2 regions of the Priestia sp. SRI_019 genome follow, and region 1 is predicted to be linked to the other one. Evidence: riboswitches for the same ligand, from Rfam matches in the RefSeq annotation. Region 1 holds a riboswitch; the other holds the start of a gene.

Evidence for each region. Region 1 has a riboswitch for cyclic di-AMP ahead of AC2YJL_RS04070 (APC family permease). Riboswitches for the same ligand answer to the same signal wherever they lie in the genome.
Region 2: another riboswitch for cyclic di-AMP. It lies ahead of AC2YJL_RS05035 (potassium channel family protein); the one in region 1 lies ahead of AC2YJL_RS04070 (APC family permease).

Annotation. Positions count from the first base shown of each region.
Region 1 covers NZ_JBYCZN010000001.1:796,724-799,937, forward strand. The annotation lists gene AC2YJL_RS04065 (N-acetylmuramoyl-L-alanine amidase) at 1-885, shown strand, start outside; cyclic di-AMP (ydaO/yuaA leader) riboswitch at 1,077-1,217, shown strand; gene AC2YJL_RS04070 (APC family permease) at 1,380-3,206, shown strand.
Region 2 covers NZ_JBYCZN010000001.1:985,566-988,779, forward strand. The annotation lists gene AC2YJL_RS05020 (peptidylprolyl isomerase) at 1-21, shown strand, start outside; gene AC2YJL_RS05025 (Lrp/AsnC family transcriptional regulator) at 495-950, opposite strand; gene AC2YJL_RS05030 (carboxymuconolactone decarboxylase family protein) at 1,071-1,529, shown strand; cyclic di-AMP (ydaO/yuaA leader) riboswitch at 1,645-1,789, shown strand; gene AC2YJL_RS05035 (potassium channel family protein) at 1,914-2,573, shown strand; gene AC2YJL_RS05040 (TrkH family potassium uptake protein) at 2,577-3,214, shown strand, end outside.

The sequences.
Region 1 (3,214 bases):
ACAGATGTTTTTTTATCGTTATCTCAGCGCGCTTCTCAAGCTAATTCGTGGGGCGCAGATGCATTTATGTCTATTCACGTAAATGCTGGTGGAGGAACGGGGTACGAAGATTATGTTTATAGAAGCGCTAGCAATGCCAGCAAAACGTTTCAATCGATTGTCCACGGCCAAGTACAGCCAGCGCTGCTGGCGTATAATCATCCGAATCGCGGTCGGAAATCAGCCAATTATGCGGTGCTTCGCTTAACAAATATGCCGGCAGTACTCACTGAAATAGCCTTTATTGATAACCGCACAGATGCAGCACTTCTTCAAAATGAAGCTTTTTTAAAAAGTATGGGTGAATCGTATGCAAAAGGAATTGCCGTCTATTTGAATTTACCTCGTCGTGCAGTTCCAAACCCAAATCCAACACCAACACCGAATCCATCGCCTTCTGAACCGGGTACAAAAACGTATACGATCAAGCAAGGAGATACGCTTTACAGTATTGCACAGAAGTACAGCATAACAGTGCAAGCGCTTCAAGAAGCCAATACAGGGCTTTCTGATCCTCTCACACTACAGGTTGGAAAAACAATTGTTATTCCTTCAGGGACTTCACCAAACCCATCTCCAACACCGTCACCAACTCCACCTTCGGAACAATATCCGCTTCCAAATGGAATTTTAAAACAAGGTGATTCTGGAGAAGCTGTGAAGCAGCTCCAAAAAGCATTAAACGCGGTGAATTTTAAAGTAGGATCAGTAGACGGAATATATGGAGTTCAAACGAAAGATGCAGTAAGGCGTTTTCAGCTTGTGTATCTTCCTTATGATGTGGATGGCATTTATGGTCCTCAAACAAAAAACAAGCTAGCAGCCGTTTTAAAAGCAAAAAGTTAAAGCAAAAAGGTCTTCTGAAAGCGGGCAGAAGGCCTTTTGTTTTGCTGTTAAAAGCGCCTTAAGTACTATTTTATGGTTTACGTAAAATAATGCTTTACAAACCATTTGTACGGGAGTATATTATCTAAGAACAAAGGATAGTTATGAAAGAAACATGTTATTGATCATACCCTTTAACCGAAAATTATATTGACCTGTTATCGCTTAATTCGTCAGAAGTGGGGGACCCAAATTTGTGCATTGTCACTTGGGGTGAATCCTTTTTTAAAGGTAGGGCTACTCTCATAGCCCGAATCCGACAGCTAACCCCATAAGCGTTTTGGAGAGGAGGTTTAAGCTGTGTAAAAACGCTGAGAACCCTTAGTGTTTTTTTTGTGCGCTTTTTTAACATAAAAAGGTATTTTTTAGGAATAATAGCACTTATTCATGAACTTGTAACGGCGCTTAGCAATGGACAGTAAATAGTAGCTAAGCGATCATCGGAGGGAAATTACGTGAACTATTCAGTTCTCAAAAGATTATTGATTGGAAAGCCGCTCAAAACAAAAGAGTTAGGCGATCAAAAGCTTAGTAAGCTTAAAGCACTGGCTATTTTATCATCAGATGCCTTATCTTCAGTGGCTTATGGAACAGAACAAATTTTGATTGTACTTGCAACAGTCGGCGTTCTTGCCTATTGGTATTCGATTCCAATTGCGATTGGGGTATTGGTGCTGCTGACGGCTTTAATTCTTTCATACCGTCAAATTATTTATGCGTATCCGCAAGGCGGAGGAGCTTATATTGTTTCCAAAACCAATTTAGGAGAAAATCCCGGGCTTATCGCTGGGGGATCACTGTTGGTAGATTATATTTTAACAGTTGCTGTGAGTGTTTCAGCAGGAACCGATGCTTTAACTTCGGCTTTTCCAACGCTGCATCATTACAATGTAGTAATTGCGTGTTTGCTGGTGATTTTTATTACCGTCTTAAACTTACGTGGTGTAACAGAATCCGCTTCTGTATTAGCTTATCCGGTTTATTTATTTGTTATTGCTCTTATTTTGTTAATAGCGGTAGGCTTGTTTAAAATAGCGACAGGTCAAGTTTCACCTGAGCTGCATCCCTCTCTCGGTACAGTAGTGCCAGGTATTAGTTTGTTTTTATTATTAAAAGCTTTTTCGTCAGGCTGTTCGGCATTGACAGGTGTAGAAGCCATTTCAAATGCAGTGCCTAACTTTAAAGAGCCAGGTGCAAAAAATGCTGTTCATACATTAATGCTGATGGGCGGTATTTTAGCCGTTTTATTTTCTGGCATCACGTTTTTAGCTTATTGGCTTGGCATTTCTCCAAAAGCAGATGAAACGGTTGTATCACAAATTGCATCGAGTGTGTTTGGACGAAATGGATTTTATTATTTTATTCAAGGCACAACAGCTCTAATTCTAGTGCTAGCGGCGAATACGGGGTTTTCAGCTTTCCCTTTGCTGGCTGTCAACTTATCGTCTGATAAATACATGCCAAGAATGTTTCAAATTCGTGGCGATCGATTAGGCTATTCAAATGGAATTGTGACCCTTGGAATTGCTTCTATTGTCTTAATTGTAGCTTTTAAAGGAGCGACTGAACAATTAATTCCTCTTTATGCAGTCGGGGTGTTTATTCCATTTACGCTTTCTCAAACAGGGATGATTGTCAAATGGGTCAGAGAAAAGCCCGCCGGCTGGCAAGGGAAGCTAGCTATTAACTTAATTGGGGCCCTCATTACCTTAACGGTGCTAATCATTTTGTTTACAACGAAGTTTTCACAAGTATGGTCCGTGCTCATTTTCTTGCCGGTTATTGTCTATATTTTTCATCGCATTCATACGCATTATGAAGCGGTAGGAGAGCAGCTTCGCATTAAGCAAGGAGAAAAGATTGGAAAGCTTGAAGGAAATGTGGTCATTGTTCCTGTAGCAGGAATGACAAAGGTAGTAGAAAATTCATTAAATTATGCACGAACGATTGGCGATACCGTTATTGCAGTGCACGTGGCCTTTGATCGAGAAAGCGAAAAGAGAATGGAAGAGAAGTGGGAGAAGTGGCAGCCTGATATTCGTATTGTTACGTTTCATTCTCAATACCGCAGCTTAGTGCGGCCGCTGTTTCGATTCATCGATATGGCCGAGGAAAAAGCGCGGGAAAACAATATGGCTATTACGGTCGTTATTCCGCAATTCATTACGAAAAAAAGCTGGCAAAATATCCTTCACAATCAGTCCAGTCTGTTGTTAAAAGCACATTTGCTTTACCGTAAAAATGTAATTGTTACAACTGTACCGTACCGTTTTAAAAAATAATGAAACAT
Region 2 (3,214 bases), 190 kb from region 1:
GTGACTTTCAACCTTAGGTAGTTCCCTTTTATATAGATTGATTGTTTTCAAAAAACAAGCAGGTAAAAGAGCTTTCTATTAATAGAGAGCTCTTTTACATTTTTAAGTAGACAGAAATGTCGGCACCTGATAAAATGAAGTTGTAAAACTTTCATTATTCGGAAAATTTATACCCTCCAGCTTTGGAGGGTTATTTTTTATGCTGTTGGACGAATAAAAGAGGCTGGGACAAAAGTAGTTTCGTTAAAGGGAGATTCGAACGCGTTTGATTCTTGATGGAGAATCAAACGCGTTCGGTTTTTTCTTATTGACAGGGTAAACGTAGGTTTAATCTATTTATTTGTTTCTGGCTGTTGATTAGAGGGCAAGGCGAAGACTCCTGTGCGGAAAGCGAAGCCTGAAACGGAAATCAACAGCAGTGTCAAAAGTGATTCATACGAGCTTATTGATTCCATTGTTCGCTTTTAGATTGGATTGCTTTCGTTACGTTTCAATCACTTTTCATCTTTTAAATGACTCAATAATGCAGGAGCCATCTCCACGTGAGAAAGAGCGATATGTGAAATCGTTTTGGCATAAGGTGTAATTTCGTTAATAAATTGTTCGAGTACGTTCAGGTGAGGAAGCTGAAGCTTTGTAATAAAGCAGGCTTGCCCGGCGATGCGTTCACAGAATAAAGCGTAGGGATACTGAGAAATAAATCGTTTAAAACGCTCGTGCTCGCCGTTTTTCATCGTTACTTCAATAAAACACGACACGGGCAAATGTAGCTTTTCATAATCAATATCGATTGTATATCCTTTTATAATGCCAAAGCTCTCTAGCTGGCGTACTCGCTCTGCCACCGAAGGAGGAGACAAATTAATTTGTTTTCCTAGCTCTCGTAAAGAAAGGCGGCTGTTTTGCTGCAGCGCCTGCAAAATCGATAAATCAATTTCATCAATTTTCAATTGAAAACCTTCTTTCTTATTAACGTTTCATTTGATTAGTAATAATAGATAAGATGTTTTATATGTAATCTGAAATTCCCATTTTTCTTACTATAATAATTAAAAAGGAGTGAGTAAAAAATGGCAAGAGTTTTGTTAGCAAACGAAGAGGGAACAAATTTTGAAAAAGCATTGAATTTAATTCCGCATGTAAAAAGATTGTATGATGAGCTTTACGACACGCTTTGGAACAGCGATATAGTAGAGAGAGAGACCAAGGAAAAAATGAGGCTTTATCTAGCAGGTGTTAACGGCTGTGAGACGTGTATGAGCATGTCATATGTAGGCGATGAGACGCTTAATCAAAAAGTGTTAAGAGAAAAAGAGCTGGAAGAAAAAGATCGACTGCTGTTTCGATTTATTGATGTGTACCGAGTGCGTCCAAGGGAGTTGACCGATGCTGACATGGATCAATTAAAAAAATTTTACAGTGATACGCAGCTGTTAGAGCTTTTGGCTGTTATTAATTTATTTGATCAATTTCACAAAATGATTGTCAGTTTAGATTTATATGATTTTTGCAGCTTGCAGCGCAAGTGAGGCCTTCGCTAAAAATATCTTGACAGACAAAATTCACAGGAGTAAGATAGCTTTCGTGAAGTGAAACGTATCATGAATCGAATCGATTATTCTAAAAAATAGATCAAAGACATTTGAATAAAAATCGCTTAATCCATTACGGAGCGGAGGACCCATTATTTACGCACATATTGTGCTCCGGGGTGAATCCTTAAAAAGGTAGGGTTACTCTTAAAACCCGAACCCGACAGCTAACTTCGCAAGCGTTTTGAGGGGGAAGAGTGTGAAAAAACACAGGAGCCTTCCTGTGTTTTTTTGCGCTTTTTTTAAGAAAAAGATGTAATTTTTTAGAAAAAGTATAAGCTAAGAGAACACACAGCAGTTGAAGAAAGGAATAAATACATTATGAAAAAACAGTTTGCTGTATTGGGATTAGGTCGTTTTGGAGGCAGTTTGGTTGAAGAGTTTGCAAATCTGGATGTGGATGTGCTCGCTATTGACCGCAATCAGGAGGTAGTAAATAAATTTAGCAACTCAGCTACATATGTTGTGCAAGCAAACGCGATTGATGAAGCTAGCTTAAAGGGGCTAGGTATCCGCAATGTTGATCATGCGCTTATTTCGTTTGGGGATGATATCGAAGCAAGCGTGCTCGCAACGATGCTTTTAAAAGATATGGGCGTTAAGCAAGTATGGGTAAAAGCGGTGAATATGTATCATCAAAAGGTACTGGAGAAAATAGGAGCGGACAAAGTCATTCATCCTGAGCGCGATATTGCTAAGCGTATTGCTCATCACGTGGTGTCAGAAAAAATCATTGATTACATTGAACTGTCAAAGGATTATAGTATTGTCGAAATTGTCGCTTCTAAGAAACTTCATAATAAAACGCTGTTTGATTTAAACATTCGTGCCAAGTACGGCTGCAATATTATCGGCTTTCAGCGAAAAGACGGGGAAATGGTGATTTCGCCTACCGCGCATGAAATAATTGAACAAGGAGATATGCTGATTGTTATCGGACATAACCGCGATTTGAACCGTTTTGAAGAAGAAGGAGTTTAACTCATGAAAAAACAAATCATTAAACTCACTCCTCCGCAGCTGCTTGTCTCCATTTTTGGCGGAGGAATTATTATTGGTGCTCTTCTATTGATGATGCCTTTTTCTACTACCGAGCCAATCCGATGGGTAGACGCCCTTTTTACATCTACTTCCGCTATGACAGTGACCGGCTTAGCCGTCGTAGATACAGGTACGCGTTTTACCGTCATCGGTCAAACGATTATTATGCTGCTAATTCAAATAGGCGGTCTTGGCATTATGTCATTTGCCGTGTTGATTTTTATAATGCTAGGTAAAAAAATTGGCTTTAAAGAGCGCGTGCTCGTTCAGCAGGCATTAAATCAAACGAGCGTCGGCGGAGTTGTCCTGCTAGTTAAAAGGCTGTTTATCTTTTCATTTTTAATTGAATTTGTTGCACTTATCTTTTTAGCAATACGCTGGGTTCCGGAATTCGGATGGTCTAAGGGGCTGTTCTTTAGCTTGTTTCATTCAATTTCAGCTTTTAATAACGCAGGGTTTGGACTACTGTCGGATAACTTAGTGCAGTATGTTGGAGATCCTATTATTAACATAACGATTTCTTTTTTGTTCATCATTGGCGGGTTAGGGTTTACCGTTCTTGCTGATATGTGGGTGAAAAA